DNA from 2 places in the Methylobacterium sp. D53M genome. Region 1 is predicted to be linked to the other one. Evidence: riboswitches for the same ligand, from Rfam matches in the RefSeq annotation. Region 1 holds a riboswitch; the other holds the start of a gene.
The links. A riboswitch is a leader RNA that binds a small molecule or an ion and turns the genes downstream of it on or off. The one in region 1 is predicted to bind cobalamin.
Positions count from the first base shown of each region.

Region 2: linked by a shared signal. The riboswitch ahead of ACLBYG_RS18450 (CbtB domain-containing protein) and the one ahead of ACLBYG_RS19510 (TonB-dependent receptor plug domain-containing protein) in region 1 are both predicted to bind cobalamin.

Region 1 is NZ_JBKFAL010000014.1:133,595-143,986, forward strand. It holds gene ACLBYG_RS19495 (TonB-dependent siderophore receptor) at 1-1,017, shown strand, start outside; gene ACLBYG_RS19500 (DUF1624 domain-containing protein) at 1,017-2,198, shown strand; gene ACLBYG_RS19505 (VOC family protein) at 2,313-2,786, opposite strand; cobalamin riboswitch at 3,000-3,208, shown strand; gene ACLBYG_RS19510 (TonB-dependent receptor plug domain-containing protein) at 3,328-5,298, shown strand; gene ACLBYG_RS19515 (ABC transporter substrate-binding protein) at 5,307-6,140, shown strand; gene ACLBYG_RS19520 (FecCD family ABC transporter permease) at 6,137-7,183, shown strand; gene ACLBYG_RS19525 (ABC transporter ATP-binding protein) at 7,180-7,998, shown strand; gene ACLBYG_RS19530 (DUF6925 family protein) at 7,976-8,935, shown strand; gene ACLBYG_RS19535 (AAA family ATPase) at 8,947-9,477, shown strand; gene ACLBYG_RS19540 (AAA family ATPase) at 9,677-10,204, opposite strand.
Region 2 is NZ_JBKFAL010000013.1:60,783-73,910, forward strand. It holds gene trpE (anthranilate synthase component I) at 1-1,283, opposite strand, end outside; gene ACLBYG_RS18410 (peptidyl-prolyl cis-trans isomerase) at 1,287-3,188, opposite strand; gene tpiA (triose-phosphate isomerase) at 3,375-4,136, shown strand; gene ACLBYG_RS18420 (nuclear transport factor 2 family protein) at 4,192-4,650, opposite strand; gene secG (preprotein translocase subunit SecG) at 4,956-5,390, shown strand; gene ACLBYG_RS18430 (CTP synthase) at 5,547-7,175, shown strand; gene ACLBYG_RS18435 (DNA polymerase III subunit chi) at 7,234-7,686, shown strand; gene ACLBYG_RS18440 (S10 family peptidase) at 7,686-9,278, shown strand; gene ACLBYG_RS18445 (discoidin domain-containing protein) at 9,301-10,665, opposite strand; cobalamin riboswitch at 10,827-11,021, shown strand; gene ACLBYG_RS18450 (CbtB domain-containing protein) at 11,057-11,239, shown strand; gene ACLBYG_RS18455 (CbtA family protein) at 11,256-12,008, shown strand; gene ACLBYG_RS18460 (DUF1636 domain-containing protein) at 12,001-12,402, shown strand; gene cobW (cobalamin biosynthesis protein CobW) at 12,399-13,128, shown strand, end outside.

The DNA of each region.
Region 1 (10,392 bases):
TTCGCCCACACCCTGCTGCTCGGCCTTGAGCACGAGCGCTACAACAGCACCGAGAACCTGTTGCGCTCGACGCCGCGGATAGACCCCTTCGCCATCGACCTGTTCAACCCGGTCTACGGCCAGCCCAAGCCGCCCTTCACACGGCGCTACAGCGCGAGCGAGAACGTCGGGAATACCGCCGTCTACGTGCAGGACCAGGTCGCGCTCAGCCCGGAATGGAAGCTCCTCCTCGGCAACCGAACCGACTTCTACAACCAGACCTTCCGTGACAAGGTCGGCAACGAGCGCACGGAGCAGGACCGGACCGGCTTCTCACCGCGTGCAGGTCTCGTCTACCAGCCGCTCTCTTTCCTCTCGTTCTACGGCAACGTGGCGGCCTCGTTCCGGCCCAACACCGGCTTCGACATCGCGACTCGACCCTTCGCCCCCGAGACCGGCTTCGGCTACGAGGCCGGCGTCAAGCTCGATCTCTTCACCGGCCTGAGCGTGACCGGCGCGGCCTTCCACATCGAGAAGGAGAACGTTCTCACGACCGACCCGCGGGACTTCTTCTTCCAGATTGCCGCCGGCGCCGTGCGTAGCCAGGGCTTCGACCTGAGCTTCGTCGGACAGGTTACACCCGAGTTCCGAGTTATCGGCGGCTATGCATTCATCGACGCGGCGGTGACCCGCGACGAGGTCCTGCGGGTCGGCTCGCCGCTCCTCAACATTCCGCGCCACTCGGGCAGCCTGCTCGGCGTCTACGAGGTCCAGGCCGGCGAGTGGAAGGGCTTTGGGTTCGGTGGCGGCGTCCGGGCCGTCGGCTCGCGCCTTGGGGACAGCGGCAACGAGCGGTTCCGGCTCCCGGGCTACGTGTTGACTGATGCCCTGGTCTATTACCGCTACGAGAACCTGCGCTTCGGGCTCAACGTCGATAACATCTTCGACGAGACCTACTACGAGCGCTCCTACAACGCCTTCTGGGTCGGCGTCGGCGAGCCCCGGCGGGTGACCGTCAACATGACGGCGCGCTTCTGATGAGCGTGCATCCGGGAACGCTGGAAGAGTCGACAGAGAAATCGGCCCGGACCGGACGCATCGTCTCAATCGATGCCCTGCGTGGGCTGGTAATGGTGCTGATGCTCCTCGACCACCTGCGTGAAACCTGGTTCCTGCACGTGCCGGTCGCCGACCCGATGGATGCCAGGACCGCCATGCCGGCCCTGTATCTCGCGCGCCTCGCGGTCAGCCTGTGCGCGCCGATCTTTATCGCGCTGACGGGGGTGGCCGCGTACCTGTTCAGCACCCGGCACACGCTGGCGGAGACGCGTGCCTATCTCGTGAAGCGCGGCCTCGTGCTGATGGCTCTGGAGGTCTTCTACCTCTCGGAGCTGTACTGGGGCGTCGCCAGCCCGACGCTTTGGCTTCCGGTGATCTGGTGCATCGGCGTGTGCATGATCGTCCTGGCGGCGATGATCGGCCTGCCGCGCTCGGTTCTCTTCGCGGTCGGGACGCTGATCGTTTGCGGGCACAATCTCCTCGACCCGATCCAACTCGGGCCCGATGATCCCTTTTTCGTCGCCTGGGCGATGCTGCACCAGCGCGACGTCATCGCGCACCCATTCGGTCTAGTGGCCAAGACGACCTACCCGGTGCTTCCCTGGATCGGCGTCATCGCTCTCGGCTATGCCATCGGCCCGTGGTTCTTGCCCGGCGTCGCCCCAGGGACGCGCAAGCGCCGATTTGCGGCCATCGGCATCACGATGCTGGTCGCCTTCGCGGTGCTACGCCTGGCGAACGGCTACGGGGACAAACCGTGGTTCGTCGTCGACGAGGACGCCCTGCGGACCGCGATGAGCTTCTTCGCGCTGACGAAGTATCCGCCCTCGCTGCTGTTCCTGCTGCTAACGCTCGGGATCGGGGCGCTATTGCTCGTCGCGCTGGAACGCATGGGCGACCGCCCGGTGGTCGCAGCGCTGGCGGTGTTCGGCGGCGCGCCGCTCTTCTTCTACGTATTTCACCTGACGGTTCTGCGGCTGCTCTACCACGGCGCGTTCGCGATCTGGGGCGTGACCCAAGGCACCGTGTTCGGTGTCGGCAATTACGCGTGGGTTCTGGTGTGGTACGCGGCGCTGATTCCGCCCCTCTACTTCCCGACGGCCTGGTTCTCTCGCCTCAAGGCATCGCGACGCGACATCGCTTGGCTCAAGTACCTCTGAAGTCGAACCCATCGGCTTGGCTATGCGACGGACTGGTTCCGAACCGAGGCGGTCGTTCGCCGGGCCTCCGTCGACTTCGGATCGGGATGGCAAGCGGTTCCCCGCCCGCCGGCATCAGAGATCTTGGACGGAAGCCGGCGGCTGCATGAACTCGATTGTCGCGCCGTCAGGGCCAACGGCGTAGATCACCCGCGTTCCAACCCGCGCACCGCTCGCAATCGGCTGCGGAATGCCTTGCGCCTTCCAACCGTAGGCAGCGATCCGCACCAGCAGCGCGTCGAGGTCATCGACGATAAGGGCCAGATGCGCGAAGCCAGGATCGAACGGCTTGGCCGGCGCGCTCGGTCGCTCCGGACCCTGATACTCCAGAAGTTCGATCGTCTGATCCGCGAGCGAAACGAGCGCCATGCGCACCTTCGCCCCATGCGCCCCGGTCACCTGACCGAGAAACTCGCCCCCCATCTCCCCCGTCCGCACAAGTCGCGCGCCGAGTCCGTCGATCCAGAACCGAAGGGCTTCGTCGAGGCAGGCGACCGCGAAGCCGACATGATCGACACGCCGCACGGGGAGGCTCGTGTGTTCCGTCATGCGGGATGTCTCACCGGGAAAGAGGTCATTCGTCTGCAACGCGTCGTGGTCGGTCCCCCCGCTATGTCCGCTTCAATGCATCTGTCGTGAGGAAGCGGAAAGACAGAAACCACATCTTATGACGATCAGCCCGGCGCTCGCCCGTGCACAGCCCCTCCGACAGCACACGCCGGGACAACGTTGCTCCGAGGATTGACGGATCGATAAGCTACAGCCTAGCTTGAGCGGGACGGTTCCCCTCGGGGATCAAAAGGGAACGCGGTGAGGCAACGCCCGTGAGGGCTCGGCTGATGCCGCGGCTGCCCCCGCAACTGTAAGCGGCGAGTCCTTCATCACGACGTCACTGGGCGGCCTCGCCCGGGAAGACGATGAGAGGGCGACGACCCGCGAGCCAGGAGACCTGCCGTCAGCCGTGGTCACACGCGGAGCTTGCCGGGCGGGGTGTCCTGGGAGGTGTCGCGGCGCCGTGGTTCCCTTGAGGACGCGGCCGCCGAGGCCTCGTTCGCGGTGACGTGCCACAGCCGTCCCCCGAGGCCGTCCCGTGTCCTGTTCCGTCCCTTCCGCGCTTCGGCGCAGCCTAGCGCTGTCCTGCGCCGTATCCGCGCTGCTCGTCTCCATTCCCGTCCTCGCGCAGCAGGTCGCTGCGCCGTTCGCCGATGCCCAGAAAGGCGCGCAGGCCGCGGTCTCCTTGTCTGAGATCTCGGTCTCAGCCACCGGCGTGCCGACGCCGATTGCCAACACAGGATCGAGTGTCACCGTGCTCACCGACCGCCTGCTGCAGGAGCAGCAGCGCCGGACGGTGCCGGATGCCCTCCAGCAGGTGCCCGGCCTCAACGTCGTGCAGACCGGCGGCGCAGGCGGTCAGACTTCGGTCTTCATCCGCGGCACCAACTCGAACCACGTGAAGGTCCAGATCGACGGCATCGACGTCAACGACCCCTCGACCCCGAACCGCGCCTTCGACTTCAGCCAGTTGCAGACCTACGACCTTTCGCGGATCGAGGTATTGCGTGGGCCACAGAGCGGCCTCTACGGAGCCGACGCCATCGGCGGCGTCATCTCCGTTGTGACCAAGCGTGGCGAAGGGCCGGCACGGGCAACGGCGACCGTCGAGGGCGGCTCGTTCGGCACCTTCAACCAATTCGGCAACATCTCGGGCTCGGAGGGGATCTTCGACTACTCGGTGTCGGTCGGCCACATCCGTCAATCCGCCGTCCAGATCACCCCGTTTGAGCTACTGCCCCGCGGCGTGCCGCTGCGGACAGCCTTCACCGACATCAAGACGGTCTCGACCAAGCTCGGGGCGCAACTCACCGACGAGTTCCGTCTCAACTACGTCCTGCGCTTCTCCGATAGCGCGTATCTAGATCAGGCCGACGGCGGCTTCCCGTACGCGCCGCTGCCGTACCGTAACCTCAACGACCAGCAGCAACTGATTATGAGGGGCGAGGCCGAGTGGACGCCGGTGCCGGGCTTCCACAATGTCTTCGGCGCGAACTACTCCAAGTTCGACCGCCTGTTCGCCGGCCCGCTCGACCCGCTAGCGCCGCCGACGCCCACCACCTACCTCGGTGAACGAACCCGGTTCGATTACCGCGGCGACTGGCAATTCTCACCCGGCAACCTCGTGCTGTTCGGTGCCCAGCGCGAGGATGAGCGCTTCGAGACGACCGGCATCGACCGGTCCAATGGCAACACCGCCGGCTTCGCCGAGCTTCAGACGATGCCCTTCGCGGGCGCCGCGCTGGTCGCCAACATCCGGCACGACGCGAACGACCAGTTCGGCGGCGCGACCACCTTCCGGGTGGCGCCGAGCTACATCGTGCCCGGCACTGGGACCCGCCTGAAGGGCAGCGTCGGCACCGGTTTCAAGCCGCCGACCCTAAGCCAGCTCTATCAGGACTATCCGGGCTTCCGCTTCTTCGGGAACCCGAACCTGCGGCCCGAGGAGAGCTTCGGATTCGACGGCGGCTTCGAGCAGCCGCTGTTCGACGGCTTCATGACCGTGGGCGCGACCTACTATCAGACCGACTTCAAAAACCTGATCCAGACGGCCTACTACCCGACCTTCTCCACCAACGTGAACGTCGGCCGTGCGACTGCCTACGGCACCGAGAGCTTCGTCGCCCTGCGCTTCAACGAGTTCTGGAGCGGGCGGCTCGACTGGACCACCACGATGACGAAGGACGAGATCGCCCACCAGGAGCTGCTGCGCCGGCCCCGCAACAAGGTCAGCGCCACCGCGATCTGGAACCTGATGCCGAGCCTGACCATGACCGGCACGCTCATCGTGCTGGGGTCGTTCGTGGACGGAAACAGGGACTTCTCCGTGCCCCGCCTGAAGGCCCCCGGCTTCACGCTGGTGAACCTGTCGGTCAACTACGCCTGGAGCGAGACCCTGACGGTGTTCGGGCGGATCGATAACCTGTTCGACCAGCGCTACCAGAACCCGACCGGCTTCCAGGGTCCGGGGCTCGCCGTCTACGGCGGCGTCCGCGTGACATCGTTCTGAGGTCGCGGATGAGGTCGCGCCTCACGCTCGCCCTCGTGGCAGTCATGTCCGCCGTAGCCAGTGGTGCGGCGGCGGCACCCGTGCGCGTGGTCTCGATGAACCTTTGCGCTGACGAGCTCGTCCTGCGGCTGGCGGACCGCGACCAGGTGCTGGCCGTCAGCTACCTCGCACGTGACCCGCGCGGGTCGACGGTCGCGAGCCAGGCTGTCGGGCTGCCGGTCACGCGTGGTCTTACCGAGGAGGTCGTGGCCCTGAAGCCCGACCTCGTGATCGCCGGTGCCTTCACGACTCGCACGACGGTGGGCATGCTTAAACGCGTCGGCACCCCCGTGCTCGAACTCGGCGTGCCGACCGACCTCGACGGCATCCGCGCACAGGTCCGGCAGGTCGCGGCGGCGCTCGGCCATCCCGAACGGGGCGAGGCGATGGTGGCGGCGCTCGATGCGCGACTTGCCGCCATCGTGCCGGCCAAGCGGCCTCTCCGCGCCCTGGTGATGCGCCCGAACGCCTTCACGGTGGCACCCGGCGGGCTCGGAGACGCGCTGATCCGCGCCGCCGGCCTCGTCAACGTCTCGGCCGAGATCGGGCGTGACCGCTTCGGGCAGGTGCCCCTCGAGGCCGCGGCGCTGGCGAACCCGGACCTGATTGTCGTCGATGAGGGCGCACCGGGCTCGCCATCGCTCGCCGACACGCTCCTGCACCATCCGGTTTTTCGGGCTCTCGCGCGGGCGCACTGGACGGTCGACATCCCGAACCGCTTCTGGACCTGTCCCGGTCCTCAGGTCGCGGAGGTGGTGGCGCGCCTCGCCGAGGCAGCGAATACGCAGGCGCCTCAGCCATGAACGCGCCGGTCACCTCGCTCCGTCCAAAGGCCTCCCGTCGCCACGGTACGCCGCGCGCCCGGCGAACCCTCATCGCCGTCCTCGGGCTCACCACCCTCTCGCTGACGCTCGCCTCCATCACCATCGGCTACGCGCCCTTCGACGTGCCCGCCGCCTTCCCAGACCTCGTCGCCAGTCGCACGACGCTTCCGGCCCTGGTCCTGTGGGAGCTTCGCATCCCGCGCGCCCTGCTCGGAGTGCTGGTCGGCTTCAGCCTCGGCCTGACCGGCGCCGCGATGCAGGGCTACCTGCGCAATCCGCTCGCGGACCCGGGCATCCTCGGCATCTCCTCGGCCGCGGCTCTCGGTGCGGTCGTCGTCTTCTACGGCGGTTTCGCCGCTACCATGAGCCTTGCCCTGCCGCTCGGCGGCATCGCCGGTGCCGGTCTTGCCGCGCTCCTCCTGAACGCGCTCGCGGCCCGAGGCAGCAGTACCCTCGGGCTGATCCTCGCGGGAGTCGGCCTGTCCAGCCTAGCCGGGGCGCTGACCGCGCTGGCGCTGAACCTGTCGCCGAATCCCTATGCGGCCCTGGAGATCGTCTTCTGGCTGATGGGCTCGCTAAGCGACCGCAGCCTGGACCACGTGCTCCTGTGCCTGCCGCTGGTGGTTGTCGGCTGGGCCCTCATGCTGTCGACCGGCTCCGCCCTCGACGCCCTGACGCTTGGCGAGGACACCGCCGCGAGCCTCGGGGTTGGCTTGGTCTCTGTGCGCCTGCGTCTCGTCACCGGTGCGGCCCTGGCCGTCGGGAGCGGTGTTGCGGTCTCCGGTGCCATCGGCTTCGTCGGCCTCGTCGTGCCGCACCTGATGCGACCCTTCGTCGGTGCCCGTCCCAGCGCGTGCCTGCTGCCGAGCGGCCTCGCGGGGGCGGTCCTGGTCCTCGCGGCGGATATCGGCGTGCGCCTGCTCGCCACCCGGCCCGAACTCAAGCTCGGCGTGGTGACCGCTCTGGTCGGGGCGCCGTTCCTGATCGTGCTGCTCCTGCGCAACCGAGGGAGGCGGGCATGAGCGTCAGCCTGCACGACATCAAGGTCACGCTGGATGGACGGACCATCCTTTCGGACATCGGTCTCGCCCTGGAGCCCGGCCGCTTCGTCGGGCTGGTTGGCCCGAACGGAGCCGGCAAGACCACACTTCTTCGTGCCTTGGCGGGGCTCCTTGTCCCGACGCAGGGTCAGGTCACCCTCGACGGCCGTCCGTTGTCCGGCTTGGCCCGCGAGGAGCGTGCCCGCCGCATCGCCGCCCTGTTCCAAGGGGCCGGCGTCGGCTGGCCGATGACGGTTCGCGAGATCGTGACGCTCGGCCGGCTGCCGCACCGTCGTGCGTTCGCATCCCAGGCCGAGGCCGACGAGATTGCGGTGGCGCGGGCGATGGCGCGGACGGACATTGCCCATCTCGCTGACCGAGCCGAGCCGACCCTTTCCTCGGGCGAGCGCATGCGCGCGCTGCTCGCCCGGGCGCTTGCCGTCGAGGCGCCGTGGCTTCTCGTCGACGAACCGGTCACGGCCCTCGACCCAGCGCACCAGCTCGACGCGATGGCACTTCTTCGAGGCATCTCCCGAGACGGCACCGGTGTCGTGACCGTGCTGCACGACCTGACGCTCGCGGCCCGGTTCTGCGACCGCATCGTCGTGCTGGCCGGTGGCCGCCTCGTCGCGGACGGCACCCCGGAGGAGGCCCTGACCGACGTCCTGCTTGCCAGCGCGTTCGGTGTCACGGCCGAGCGGGGCTGGGCTTGCGACGGAACACGATACATCCTGCCCTGGACGCGGTCCGAGGCTACCACGACGGAGGAACGCGATGACGTCACCATCACAGGCTGACGCGGTCACGACCCTGCTGCGCGAGGCGTTGGCCGATCCCGGTACCGCCTGGAGCCTCGGCAGCTTCGGCGCCATCGCCGAATTCATGCGCGATCCCGATGAGGCTACATCGCCGCTGCCGGCCGGGCGCATGGGCTTGGCGACGGAGCGGGGCGCCATCGCGCTCGCTCCCGGTCCCGACCTGCGCCCGGTGGCCTATGAGACCGCAGTCGCGACTGGCTGGAACCATGCCGTCGCTCTGTGCCTGCCCGAGGCGAGTTGCGCAATGAACCGGCGCGGCGTGGTGACGGAGCTCGGCCCGGACCGGGACGCCGCCCGCGAACGGGACTGCGACGCCATCCTGTTCGACCTGGGCCTCGGCCTCCTGGCGGTCGATGCCTGCGTCCGCACGAGCGACCCGGAGGCCATCGCCTGTCTCCGGTCCGGCGTCGGGCTTCCCCTGTTCGACCCTGCAAACCCCATCGGCCGCCAACTCGTCGCGCTGAGCCCCCACCGGGTATTCCTCGCCCGGATCGGCCGCATCGAGGTCTACGCCCCGATCCCGGGGCCTGGCGGTACCAGCCCGGAGGGGCCCCACACGCACGTCCTGCCCAAGCTCCTGCGCGGCGGCCGCACGCACGCGGCGACCACCCCGATCCCGGCGGGCTGGGTCCCTTGCGCCGGCATTCATCCGGCGCACCCCTACAAGGACATGATGGGTCAGCGCGTCGCCTTCGACGTTGCTCGGCACGACGCCTTTCAAGTACTCCTCGACCGTTGGGGTGACCCGGATCTGCTCGCGGTTAAGCGCGGCGGGGATCTCGGCCAGGACAGCCTCGTGTCGAATCGCCACGCGCAGGCTGCTCGCCGTGTCGCCGAGGTCCAGGCGCGCTACCTGCGAGGCGAGACCGTCGAGGCCGACCCCGAGCTCGACGAGGACGCCGCCAACCATGCTTAAGCCCACGCTCGATGGACGTTGAGGCATCCCCGCGCCGTCAGAGGGTCGTCGGGCTGATCGGGTGCCCCGGCGCGGGCAAGACGACCTACGCGCGCCGGTACGACCCGCTGCAGGGCTGGGTGCACCTCACCCTGGACGACCTGCGCCAGACATTCTGGCCGCCGGACCGTCAGGTCTACTGGCAGGTGCGCGGGACGGACTGGGACGAGAGGGCGCGCCGACTGCTCCACGGTGTGAAGGTCGCTGCCCTGGATGAAGCCCTGGCGGCGGGGTTCAGCGTTGTGATGGCCGACACCCACCTGAACCAAGAGGTGTTCGAAGCCGAGCTTGAGGTCATCGACCGTTATGGCCTCCCGGTCGAGTGGAAGGTGTTCGACCTATCCTGGGAAATGCTCCTCGCCCGCAACGAGGCCCGCCGCGAGATCGACCCGGCGCACTGTCAGCCGGAGTATGTCCTACGGTTAGCCTATGAGGCATTCCGTGCGTCTGGCGCTTGGTGGCGTTCGCTGCCTGCGGATCAGGTCGAACTCATCGAACCTTGAAGAGTGCCTGCAGCGGCAGCCAGCGAGCACGGCTGCTCCCCGGGGAGCCGTCGCGTTCAGTTGAGCGGCCGCAATAGGCTCATCACTGCTGGGGCAGTGGCGGAAAACACTTCCGCTTTCGATTGTCGTTCGACCGCTCGTGTACGACTGCGTTGAGTCGGCAGCGGCCCGTCCGCATCGGGAGAAGGTGGACCACCGCTCAGGAGGCTGGGGGCGCCCCTCCGGATAATCCGTCGATCGCGGCCTCGATCGCGGCGACCGCCTCGTCCCGCGTGAGAAGAGCCGTATCCACCACGAGCCTGGGCGAGGTCCACGGTACGTAGTCGCGTTCCACGACTGACGACCAAGAGGGAAGCTCGAACCCGGCTATGTCCGCGATTCTGGCCTCGACGCGGCGTCGATGCTCAACCCCATCGCTACAGATGACCTCGATCTCAAGGAGGCGCGCGGCCTCTCGGTGCGCTACGTCCCGCCAGCCCTGTCGACTCTCCGGGACAGGATTGACGCTGTCGGCGATCACCAGGCTGCCGAGCCTGAGGTTCGATGCGGCCACGGCGAAGGCCACAACGTAACCTGTCGCACCGATCTCGGGGCCGAATTTCGCATGGTGGGTCAGCGCATGCTCGATCTCGTCCACGCGGACGTAGGCGGCAGAACGCTTGACCGCGAGGGCCTTTCCCAGGGTCGTCTTGCCTGTGCCGGGTAGTCCGCCAAGGACGACGAGCATACGGCCTCCAGGGCTCTGCTACGTCCGCTTATAGAGGCAGCCGCGTCAGTCGTGAACGACCGCGTCGGGTCGAAAGCAGGAAGGCTGCTTCCGAGCCGACACTTCCGAGTGTGGAGATCGCGAATCCGAGACGAGTCAGGGTCGCAAAAGTCGTTGAGATACGTCGATCACGAAGCTCGACAATGGAG
Region 2 (13,128 bases), on a different contig from region 1:
CGCTTCTCGCGCTCCAGCTCGTCGATGATCTCCATGGCCCGCACCTTCGGGGCGCCCGAGACCGTGCCGGCCGGGAATCCCGCCGCCAGGGCGTCCAGTGGATCGTGGCGCGGGTCGAGGTCGCCCTCGACGTTCGACACGATGTGCATGACCTGGCTGTAGCGCTCGATGAAGAACGAGTCGGTCACGCGGACGCTGCCGATCCGCGAGACCCGGCCGGCGTCGTTGCGGCCGAGGTCGAGCAGCATCAGGTGCTCGGCCCGCTCCTTCGGGTCGGCGAGCAGCTCCTCGGCGAGGGCGGTATCCTCGGCCGGGGTCGCGCCGCGGCGACGCGTGCCCGCGATCGGGCGGACCGTGACCACGCCGTCGCGCACCCGCACCAGGATCTCCGGAGAGGAGCAGACGATCTGGAAGCCCTCGAAATCGAGGTAGCACAGGAACGGCGCCGGGTTGGTCCGCCGGAGCGAGCGGTACAGGCTGAAGGCCGGCAGCGTGAACGGCGCCGAGAACCGCTGGGACAGCACCACCTGGAAGACGTCGCCCGCGACGATGTACTCCTTGGCGCGCGCCACCATGGCGAAGAAATCGTCCGGCGGCGTGTTCGAGACCGGCTCGGGCGGGGCGACCGTCGACAGGTCCACCCGCGCCTCGATCGGCAGCGGGCCCTCGAGGGCGGCGGCGACCCGGTCGACGCGCTGCAGCGCGTCCTCGTAGGCGGCCCGGGCCGCGGTGCCGGGGGCGGGCCGGATCGGCGAGACGACCGTGATGACGTCGCGGATCGAGTCGAACACCACCATCACCCGGGGGCGCACCAGGATCGCGTCCGGCACGCCCAGTGGATCCGGGTTCGGCTCCGGCAGCCGCTCCATGGCGCGGACCATGTCGTAGCCGAGGTAACCGAACAGGCCGGCGGCCATCGGCGGCAGGTCCTGGCCGTCCGACTCGCCGATGGCGCTCTCGGCGATCAGGGCCCGCAGGCTCGCCAGCGGCGCCCGCGAATCCGGCTCGAACCGCGTGAGATCGGCCCCGCGCGCGATCGCGGGCGCGCCCGCCCGGCAGCGCCAGATCAGGTCCGGATCGAGGCCGATCATCGAGTACCGGCCGCGGACGGCGCCGCCCTCGACCGATTCGAGCAGGAAGGCCGGCCCGGCATGGCCGGCGCGCAGCTTGAGGAACGCCGCCACCGGCGTCTCGAGATCGGCGACGAGGCTCACCGCCACGAGGCTCGGCTGCCCGGCCTCATAGCGCGCCGCGAAGGCCGCGTAATCGGGCGCGTCGGCCATGCCTCAGTACTCGCCGCCGATGGCGCGCCGCAGGGCCGCCGGATCGACCTTCACGCCGGCGTTCTTCTGGACCTCGCCGATGTACTCGGACAGCACGTCGTCGGCGAGCGCCGCCTGAAAGCTCTGCGTGATCTGCTTGTCGCTCGGGCTGTCGGCCACGAAGGCCGGCACCGTCGCCGCCGTGACCTTGAAGACCGCCCGCGAATCGCCCGCGGCCGCCGTGCCGGCCTTGCCCACCGGGGTCGCGAAGATCAGGTTCACGACGTCGGCCGTGAGCATGTCCTTGGCCTGGTTGCGGGCGAGATCCTGCGCCTCCTGCAGGTTGACGCCGACCTCCTGGGCGGCGGCCTCCATGGTCTCGCCCTTGTTGATCTTCTCGACGAGCTCGCGGCCCTTGGCCTGGAGACGCTTGGCGATCTCGGTCGCGGTCCAGCCGGCCTTCACGCCGTCCTTGACCTCGTCGAGGGGTTTGTCGTGGGCGGCGTCGATCCCGGTGACGTCGTACCAGGCATAGCCGCCGGTCTTGGTCCGCAGGGGCTCGTTGTCGCCGCCGATCTCGGCGCGGAACAGGGCCGGCAGGGTGGTCTCCGGGTCCGGGATGTCGGTGATCCGCTGCCCGTCCGGCCCCTTGCCGTTCACGTCCACCGCCTTCACGGCGACGACCTTGAGGCCGCGCTCGGCCGCGATGTCGGCCAGCGGCTTGGCGCCGGCCCGCTGGTCCTCGATCGCGTCGCGGGTGGTCTCCATGGCGTCGCGGGCGCGGGCCAGGGCGAGGGCCTTGCGGATCTCGCCGTCCACCGCCTCGAACGGCTTCACCGTCCCGGCCTCGATCTTGGTCACGCGCAGCAGCACGGTGCCGAACCGGCCCTGGACCGGCTGGCTCACGCCGCCCTCGGGCAGCGCGAAGGCGGCGTCGGCGACGGCCTTGTCGAACAGCTCGCTCTTGGTCAGCGTGCCGAGGGTCAGGTCCTTCTCGTCGGTGCCGCGTTCGGCCGCCACCGCGTCGAAGGTCTTGGAGCCGTCCGTGATCGCCTTGCGGGCCGCCTCGGCGGCGGCCGCGTCGGGGAACACGATCTGCTGGATCGTGCGCTTCTCGGGCGTGCCGTAGCGGTCCTTGTTCAGCGCGTAGGCGGCGCGGGCGTCGGCCTCGGTGATCGCGTCGGGCTTCGCCATCGCCTCGGGCTCGACAACGAGGAGGTTGGCCGCCCGGAACTCCGGCGCCCGGAAGCCGGACTTGTTGGCCTCGTACCAGGTCTTCAGCTCGTCGTCCCTCGGCTCGGGGATCTGGCCAGCCACCGAGGGCGTCAGCATCAGGTAGGCGGCCGCGCGGCGCTCGGTGGTGTAGCGATGGACGGCCTCCCGCATGGCGAGCGGCACGTGCAGATCCGACGACACCGCCTCGGCGAGCTGGAGGCGGGCGATCACCGAGCGCTGCTCGCGCACGAACAGGGCCTCGTTGAGGCCGGCGCGCTGCAGGGTCTGGTAGAAGAGCTGCGGCTCGAACTGACCCTGCTGGTTCTGGAAGCTCTTCTCCTCGTGGATCGCCTTGATCACCGAGGAATCCGGCACCGTGAGGCCGAGATCGTGAGTCTTCTGATCGAGGGCGGCCTCGGTGATCAGCTGGGACATCACCTGCCGGTCCAGGCCGAGCATCCGCGCCTGGTCGGGCGTCAGCGGACGCTTCAGCTGGGTCTGATAGCGCTGCAGCTGGTTCTGGTAGGCTTGGCGCACCTGCTCGGCCGTGATCGGCGTGCTGCCGACCGTGGCCACCTTGTTGCTCGCGCCGCCGCGGAAGAACTCCTCCACCCCGAAGATGCCGACACCGGCGATCAGCAGCGTGAAGATGATCGTCAAGACGATCTTGCCGAGCCAGTGCTGGCTGGCGTTGCGGATGCCCTGAAGCATGGTCTGTGATCGAGTACCTTCGGCAGCCGCCCCGTCACCGGGCCGGCGCTGTCCCTGAGAGCCGACCGCGATAGACCATTCGCGTCCACAGGCAAAGGCTCGGGCGGTCCCGGCCGTTTGCACGCTCAAGCTCGCTCTGGTAGGCCCCGGCGACTTCGAGAAAGCCGCGGCGGAGCGAGGGCAGGAATGACGCAGTCTGGGCGCAAACCGCTTGTCGCTGGCAACTGGAAGATGAACGGGACCCGGGCATCCATCCAGGTTGTCGAGGCGATTCGCGACGGGCTCTCGCCGGACCTCGCGTCGCGCATCGACGTGCTGATCTGCCCGCCGGCGACGCTGATCGGATCCTGCGTGGCGGCGGCGGCCGGATCGCCGATCGCGATCGGCGGCCAGAACCTGCACGCCCGGCCGAGCGGCGCCTTCACGGGCTCGATCTCGGCCGAGATGCTCGCCGATCTCGGCGCCAAGTACGTGATCGTCGGCCATTCCGAGCGCCGGGCCTACCATCACGAGACCGACGACGGGGTCCACGCCAAGGCGCTGGGCGCCCGCCGCGCCGGCCTGTGCGGCATCGTCTGCGTCGGCGAGACCATCGAGGAGCGCGAGCAGGGCCGCGCCCTCGACATCGTCCGCGCTCAGCTCGCCATCGGCCTGCCGAAGGGCGCGACGGCGGCCGACACGGTGATCGCCTACGAGCCGGTCTGGGCGATCGGCTCCGGGCGGACGCCGACGCCGCGCGACATCGCCGAGGTCCACGCCTCCCTGCGGGAGATGCTCGACAAGCTCGTCGGCGACGAGGCGCAGAAGATCCGCATCCTCTACGGCGGCTCGGTGAAGCCCGGGAACGCCAAGGAACTCCTGTCGGTGGACAACGTCGACGGCGCGCTCGTGGGCGGCGCGAGCCTCGTGGCGGAAGACTTCCTGGGGATCTGCGCCGCCTACGCCTGAGCGCGGGCCCGCGAAGCCTGGCTGGGCGCGGCGCGACAGACGCGCCGCGCGACCGTCAGATCTTGAAGGCCTGCCGGGCGAGCAGCCGCCAGCGGCCGCCGTCGCTGTGCCAGACCTGCATCACGCCGATATGGACCGGCGACGTCTTGCCGCCCGAGACCACCTCGCCGGTGAAGACGTGGCGCGCGATGGCGTCGTCGCCGACCACCGACACGGAGCGGTCCGACAGGGTGATGCTCGGGAAGGTCGAGCGCTTGCTGGTCAGCGTCTCGATGAAGGCCGCCTTGTCCTGCACCTGACCGCTGGAATGGCCGTAGCTCAGCCCGTCGAGGGTCAGGGCGTCGAGGGCCGGACCGTCGGCGGCGAGGAGAGCCTTGGTGAGGGCGTCGACCGCCTGCTCGACCGCGGCGCCCCGGCCGGAGGCATCGGTTCCGGCCGCGGAGCCGGAGCCCGGGCGGATCAGGACGGGTGCGGCGATGGCGGCGGCGAGCGCCGCACGGCGTGACACGGACATGGCTTGCCTCCCGGACCGGGCGGCGCGTTCGGTCGGCCGCCCTGCCCCGGCAGAGAGCACGGTGCGCCGACGAAGGCGAGGGTCGGAGCGGACAGTCGGCCGCGCGCGTCAGGTTGGCGGCGGGCGACCGGTGGTGTATGCCGTCGCCGAATTCCGGCCGGTCCGCCCGAAGCGTCCCCCGAAGCCCCCGCCGCACGCCCGTGCGTCGGGGCGGTTCGTGGACGATCGCGGGCCCCGGCCCTCGTGCGTTCGTCTTCCGGTGCCCGCTGCCGGCGCGCGGCGCTGAAGAAGATCCCGGAACACCGATGCAGACCGTCCTGATCGTCGTCCACCTCATCATCGTGCTCGCGCTGATCGGCGTCGTGCTGCTCCAGCGCTCCGAGGGCGGACTCGGGCTCGGCGGCGGTGGCGGCGGTGGCGGCGTCGGCGGGTTCATGACCGGCCGCGGCCAGGCCAACGCCCTGACGCGGGCCACCGCGATCCTGGCGGCCCTGTTCTTCGCCACCAGCCTGACCCTCGCGATCCTGTCGCATCGCTCGGCGGCGCCGAAGTCGATTCTCGACACGGGCGCGCCGCAGACGTCCGGACAGCCGGCCAAGCAGCCGACCGGTGCCGACAACCTGCTCGACACGCTGCGCCAGCAGCAGGACCGGGCGCCCGCGAACGCCCCGGCCCAGCCGGCTCCCGCGCAGCCGGCCCCCGCCCAGCCGGCGGTTCCGGACGCGCCGCAGTCGCGCTGACGGCGCGCGCCGCGAGCGGCGCAGCGTCCGACCCTTGTCCCGACGGACCGGCGCTCGGCCGGTCCACGCCATGCGTTCCGCGATCCCCAGCCCATGCGCGGGCCGGGGCCTCCGTCGTTTGGCAAATGCCAGCAGCTTCTTTATGGACCGAGGCCCATGACGCGGTACGTTTTCATCACCGGCGGCGTGGTCTCCTCCCTCGGCAAGGGCCTCGCCTCGGCGGCCCTGGCGGCGGTCCTCCAGGCCCGCGGCTACCGGGTCCGGATGCGCAAGCTCGACCCCTACCTGAACGTCGATCCGGGCACGATGAGCCCGACGCAGCACGGCGAGGTGTTCGTCACCGACGACGGCGCCGAGACCGACCTCGACCTCGGGCATTACGAGCGCTTCACCGGCGTTCCGGCGAGCCGGGCCGACAACATCACGACGGGCCGGATCTACCAGGACATCATCGCCAAGGAGCGCCGCGGCGACTACCTCGGCGCCACGATCCAGGTGATCCCGCACGTCACCAACGCGATCAAGGACTTCGTCCTCGACGGCAACGACAGCTTCGACTTCGTGCTGGTGGAGATCGGCGGCACGGTCGGCGACATCGAGGGCCTGCCGTTCTTCGAGGCGATCCGGCAGCTCGGGCAGGAGCTGCCGCGGGGCACCTGCTGCTACGTCCACCTGACGCTGCTGCCCTACATCCCGTCCGCCGGCGAGCTGAAGACCAAGCCGACCCAGCACTCCGTGAAGGAGCTGCGCTCGATCGGCATCCAGCCCGACATCCTGCTCTGCCGCTGCGACCGGCCGATCCCGATGGACGAGCGGCGCAAGCTCGCGCTGTTCTGCAACGTCCGCCAGACCGCGGTCATCGAGGCCCTCGACGTGGCCTCGATCTACGAGGTGCCGCTCTCCTATCGGACCGCCGGCCTCGACCGGGAGGTGCTCGGCCATTTCGGCCTGGAGCACGGCGAGGAGCCGGATCTCGGCCGCTGGCAGACCATCGCCGAGCGCGTGCGCAATCCCGAGGGCGAGGTCTCGATCGCCATCGTGGGTAAGTACACGGGGCTGAAGGACGCCTACAAGTCGCTAACCGAGGCGCTGACCCACGGGGGCATCAGCCACCGGGTGAAGGTCAATCTCGAGTGGATCGAGGCCGAGGTGTTCGAGCGCGAGGATCCGGCGCCCTTCCTCGAAGGCCTCAACGGGATCCTCGTGCCGGGCGGCTTCGGCCAGCGCGGGGCCGAGGGCAAGATCCGCGCGGCCCGCTACGCCCGCGAGAAGCGCATCCCCTATCTCGGCATCTGCTTCGGCATGCAGATGGCGGTGATCGAGGCGGCCCGCTCGCTGGCCGGGATGCCGGAGGCCAACTCCACGGAGTTCGGCGACACCGCCGAGCCGGTGGTCGGCCTGCTCACCGAGTGGCTGCGCGGCAACGAGCTGGAGCGGCGCGCGGCGGCCGGCGATCTCGGCGGCACGATGCGGCTCGGCGCCTACGAGGCGAAGCTCGACCCCGAGTCCAAGATCGCCCAGATCTACGGGTCCGATCAGATCTCGGAGCGCCACCGCCACCGCTACGAGGTCAACATGGCCTATCGCGAGCGGCTGGAGGCCAAGGGCCTGCGCTTCTCGGGCGTGTCCCCCGACGGCCTGTTGCCCGAGACGGTGGAGCATGTCGGGCACCCGTGGTTCATCGGCGTGCAGTTCCATCCGGAGCTGAAGTCGCGCCCGTTCGAGCCGCACCCGCTGTTCAAGGGCTTCGTCGGCGCCGCGATCGAGCAGAGCCGCCTGGTCTGAGGCCGCGGCGGCGCGCCGCTGCTCGCGCGGCGGCCCGCGGCCCTATATCCTCGGAGCCGTGACCGAGATCCTCTTCTACCACATGCAGCGGCAGCCCCTGGAGAAGGTGCTGCCGAACCTCGTCGAGCGCTCGCTGGACCGCGGCTGGCAGGCCGCGATCCAGGCGGCGAGCGAGGAGCGCCTGCAGGCGCTCGACGACCACCTCTGGACCTATTCCGACGAGAGCTTCCTGCCGCACGGCACCGACCGCGAGCCCGACGCCGCGAGCCAGCCGGTGGTGCTCACGCTCCGGGACGTGAATCCCAACACCGCCTCGATCCGCTTCCTGGTGGAGGGCGCCGACCTGCCGCCCGACGCCGGGCAGTACGAGCGGATCTGCATCCTGTTCGACGGGACCGACCAGGACGCGCTGCTGCGCGCCCGCGAGCAGTGGAAGCAGGCCAAGGACGCCGGTCACGCGGTGGCCTACTGGCAGCAGGACGAGTCCGGACGCTGGAACAAGAAGGCTTGATGGTGGCCCCCCACGCACGTCTCGGGCGCGCCGCGCTCGCCCTCGCCCTGGCTCTCGCCGCGCCCCCGGTCACCCTCGCCCAGGACGCGCCGCACGGCCATCCCGCGGAGAGCAAACCGGCGCAGCGCGGACCGGAGGGACGCCGCCTGCCGCCCGATTCGACGACCAAGCAGAGCGTGACGCTGCCGGACGGCCGGACCCTCGACTTCACCGCCACGGCCGGGAGCCTGCCCCTCGTCGACGAGGCCGGCAAGCTGCAGGCCGAGATCGCCTACGTCGCCTACACGATGGCGCCGCAGGCCGGCCGGGAGCGTCCCGTCACTTTCGCGGTCAATGGCGGCCCGGGCGCCGCCTCAGCCTATCTCAATATCGGGGCAATCGGGCCCTGGCGGCTTCCGGTCGGCGGCGACAGCATCAGCCCGTCGCAGCCGGTGACGCTGACGCCCAACGACGGGACGTGGCTCGGCTTCACCGATCTCGTCTTCCTCGACCCCGTGGGGACCGGGTACAGCCGGGCTGCGGACGGGAACGGCAAGGCCTACTGGTCGATCGATACCGACGCCTCGACCCTGGCGGCGACCATCGCGCGCTACCTGCGCGTCAACGACCGCATGGCGAGCCCGAAATTCTTCGTCGGCGAGAGCTACGGCGGCTTCCGCGGCCCGCTGATCGCCGAGAAGCTCCAGGAGGAGATCGGCGTCGGCCTGTCCGGCATGGTGCTGCTCTCGCCGGTGCTCGATTTCGCGTGGCTGGAGACGCCGCGGACCAATCCGTGGGGCTACGTGCTGAAGCTGCCCTCGCTGGCGGCGGGCGCGCTCGAGCGGGCCGGCACGGTGCCGACGCCAACCCTGCTCGGCGACGCGGAGGCCTACGCCTCGGGCCCGTACCTGAGCGACCTGCTCAAGGGGCCGAGCGACACGGCCGCCGTCGCCCGGATGACCGAGAAGGTCGCGCCCCTCGTCGGTCTCGACCCCGCCCTGGTGCGTGCCCAGGCGGCGCGCCTCTCGACCCGGAGCGTCCAGCGCGAGATCGACCGCGCCGAGGGGCGCGTGACCAGCGCCTACGACACCGGCATCACCGGCTGGGACCCGAACCCGGACGCCGCCCAGTCGAGCTTCGAGGATCCCCAGCTCACCGCCCTCCAGGCACCGCTGACGAGCGCGATGCTCGACCTCTACGCGCGGACGCTGAAATGGCCGGTGACCAACATGCGCTACGAGCTCCTGAACAACGCCGTCAATCGCGGCTGGAGCTGGGGCTCGGGCCGGCAGGCGCCCGAGGTCCTGTCGAACCTGAAGGGCGATCTGGCGCTCGACGGGAACCTGCGCGTCCTCGTGGCGCACGGCTTCACCGACCTGGTGACGCCCTACTTCGCCTCGAAGCTCCTGCTGGCGCAGGTCCCCGCCTACGCCGCCGGCCGCCTGAGCCTCGCGGTCTATCCGGGCGGGCACATGTTCTACACGCGTCCGGATTCGCGCGCCGCCTTCCGGACGGACGTGGAGCGGATGTACACGGACGCCCTGAAGGTGCGCGACGCCGGCTCGACCCGTCCGGCCGGAGCCCCCGCCGAGCTTCTCCGGACGGCGCCGTAGCGCCTCCGGCCCGCCGCGCCGGTCACGCGTCGTCGAAGGCGAGGGCCTCGGCCGGGTAATCCACCATCGTCCGGCGCTGCGCGTCTGTGTTCTGCCACTCGCCGACCTTCATGTAGCGGCCCTCGAGATCGCGGACCTCGACCACCTTCCCGATCGTGGGGATCGACTGGAAGCCCTGCGGCCAGTTCGACGCGAAGTAGAAGACCTGCTCGACGTGGTCCGAGAGGTGGCAGATCCCCGGCCCGAAGGTCCCCAGCCCGAAGACGAGGTAGCGGCCGTTCACCAGCGCCGCGACGTCGGAGATCAGCGACTCGCTCTGGATCTCCACCGGCAGGCCGCGCCGTTCCGCGTAGGCCTCCACCTCGGCGATGACCGGGTTCAGCCTGTTCTCGAAGACGAGCTTGACCGAGCGGATCCGGCCCTCGGCCAGGAGCCGGTCGATGACCATCCGGTAGAACGCGAAGGGCGGCTGCGGGTAGTGCGGATCGACCCAGGTGCTGAAGATGTCGCCCGACCGGATGTGGATCAGGAGCTGGTCGTGGGGCTTCACCGGGAAGTTCTTCGGCAGACCGTTGAACAGCGGCCGGATCACGCTCTGCACGATCGCGCGCGAATCCGCCGGTCCCCGCAGCGCGGTCACGCGCTCGAACTGCGTCGGGTCGAAATACAGGCCCGACAGGAAGTAGCCGTCCGCCGGCAGCGGCTCGTCCGGCGGGATGAAGGTGATGCCGTCGCAGGTCAGCCGCTCGGTCAGGAAGATCACCTTGCTGCGGTCGACCTTGGGCACCTTGATGTATTTCAGGTTGAGCGACTTCGCGATGGACACCGCGATGATGTACTGGACGAGGCAGTTGCCGAAGGCGCCGTTCTCGAACAGCGACAGGCCGACCAGTGCATGGCTGGCGCGGTCGGGCGCCGACTGGAGCGCGTAGGTGACGTAGACGTTGGCGCCGGGCTTCTCGTTCAGGAGCGTCACGTCGAGGCCGAGCATCGCCCGCAGCGCGATCAGGTCGACCGCGGCCTCGTCGGCGCGGATGCCGATGCCGGCGATCCGGGCCGGTTCGGGCGCGGCGATCCGGACCGCGCGCGCCCAGGCCCGCTCGTCGGGGACGATCGCGGCGACGAGGGCGTCCGGGGTCGCGGTCCAGCCGGCGAGGTCCGGCTCGGCCCACGTCACGCCGTCCTGCGAGACCGCCACCGCGACGTCGCCGGGCTCCGCGGGAACCGCCCCCTCCCCCGGCCGCAGGGCGACGGAATGGATCGGGAAGCGGCCGCCGAGGTCGACCTCGAGCCACGTCGTTCCCGTGCCCGCATCGGAGACGATCCGCGGCTCACGGCCGGCCGCGAGATCGACGAGGACCGGGGTCGGATCGTCTGTCGGGGCCATCGGGTCTCCGGGAGTTCAGCGCCCGCGCCGGGGCCGGGCGGGTATCGGGTGCGGCGGTGCCCGCTCCGGGGCGCGGCCGTCAAGCCCGCCCCGATCGCGGGGCGGGCGCGGGAAACGGCCGCGATCCGGCGCCGCTCCGTTGTGTCCCGGCGGTCATGCGTCTACAACGGCCGGGCGACGGTGCCCCGGAGACGGGGTGAAAAGGGAATGCGGTGAGGGGTTTGAAGCCCCGACTCCGCGGCTGCCCCCGCAACTGTGAGCGGCGAGCGCCCGCCAAGCGCCACCGGAGCGATCCGGGAAGGCGGTGGGCGCGCCGAGCCGCGAGCCAGGAGACCTGCCGTCGCGACAGGATCCCGCAATGCCGCCGGTGGGGCGGCTGGAGACGCTTCTGATGACGACGCAAACCCTCGCCCCCGTCGCCGCCGGCACCCGCGCCGCGGAGCGCCCGATCGCCGTCGCACTCGCGGCCGTGCTGGGCCTCGGCCTGCTGTTCATGGCGGGCTTCTCGCCGGCGATCGCGCTCCACAACGCGGCGCACGATTTCCGGCACACCCAGAACTTCCCCTGCCACTGACGTCCCCGGACCAGGGATGATCATCCGGCTCCTGTCGGCGGCCCTCGCCGCCGGCTTCTTCGCGGCTGCCATCGTGACGGGCCTCGAACTCACGCTGACCTCGCCGCTGATCGTCGCGGCCGAGCGCTACGAGCAGCAGGAGGCGCCGAACCGGGCTGCCAAGGCGCTCCCGGTCAGGGCGTTCCCGATCGTGCTGGCCCATGCCGGGCACGACCACGCCGCGCCCGACGCCGCGCCGGAATGGCAGCCTGCGCCCGGCCTGCCGCGGATGGCCTTCACCGGGCTCGCGACCCTCGTGGGCGGCGTCGGCTACGCGCTGCTGCTCGGCGCGGTGATGCTCGCCTGCGGCCGCGAGCCCACGCCGCAGGTCGGCCTCGCCTTCGCGGTGGCCGCCTTCGCCAGCGTCGCCCTCGCGCCGGGCCTCGGCCTGCCGCCGGAACTGCCCGGCAGCGCGGCGGCCCCGCTCGCGACGCGGCAGGCGTGGTGGGTGATGACCGCCGCGGCGACCGGGATGGGGCTCTACCTGATCACGATACGCCGCGCGCTGATCACGATCCTCGGGGGGCTCGTCCTGATTATCGCGCCGCACGTCGTCGGTGCCCCGCAGGCGCCCGAGGCCGCGTCCGAACTTCCGGCCGCGCTCGCCGCGCAATTCGCCGCGCGGTCGCTCGCCATCAGCTTCGTGTTCTGGATCCTGATCGGACTCGGGCTCGGCTGGGCGTGGCAGGCCTTCGCCCGTGGCGCTGATCGGGGGGCGGCCCGTGCCTGAGACCGTGCTCTACGTCTGCACCACCTGCCGACGCCCAGACGACGATCCGGCCGGGCCCCGCGCTGGGGCCCGCCTGCTGGAGGCGCTCCGGGCGCGGAGCGGCGCCACGCCGGACCTGCGGGTCGAGGCGGTCGAATGCCTGTCGGTCTGCAAGCGGCCCTGCACCGTGGCGGTCGCCGCGGCCGACCGCTGGACCTACGTCTACGGCGACATGGATCCGGCCGCCTCGGCCGAGATCATCCTCGGCGGGCTCGCGGCCTACGCGGCGACCCCGGACGGCATCGTGCCCTGGCGCGAGCGTCCGGAGGCGTTCCGCAAGGGCGTGATCGCCCGCATCCCCCCTTTCCCAGAACCCCGCCCGGTCCCCGCCGGCACCCTGGAGCCCGCGGAATGACCCTCGTGAACAAGATCCCCTGCACCATCGTCACCGGCTTCCTCGGGGCCGGCAAGACGACCCTCGTCCGCCACGTGGTGGAGAACGCCAAGGGGCGCCGCCTCGCGATCCTGGTGAACGAGTTCGGCGACATCGGCTTCGACAAGTCCTTCCTGGCCGCCTGCGGCGTCGAGGGCTGCACCGAGGACGCCATCGTCGAGCTGCCGAACGGCTGCATCTGCTGCACGGTCGCGGACGATTTCGTGCCGGCGCTGGAGACCCTGCTCGGCCGCGCCGAGCCGCCGGAGCACATCCTGATCGAGACCTCCGGCCTCGCCCTGCCGAAGCCGCTGGTCCAGGCGTTTCAGTGGCCGGCGATCCGCTCGCGGGTGACCGTCGACGGCGTGGTCGCGGTGGTCGACGGCCCGGCGGTGGCCTCGGGCGCCTTCGCGGAGGATCCGGAGGCCCTCGCGGCCCAGCGCGCCGCCGACCAGTCGGTCGACCACGACAACCCCCTGGAGGAGGTGTTCGAGGACCAGCTCCTCTGCGCCGACCTCGTGGTCGTCAACAAGGCCGACCTGATCGACGCCGCGACGCGGGCGCGGGTCCGCGCCGAGGTCGAGGGGCACCTGCCCCGCGCCGTGAAGGTCGTGGAGACCGAGAACGGCGCCATCGACCCGCGGGTTCTGCTCGGCCTCGGCGCGGCCGCCGAGGACGATCTCGACGCCCGCCCCTCGCATCACGGCG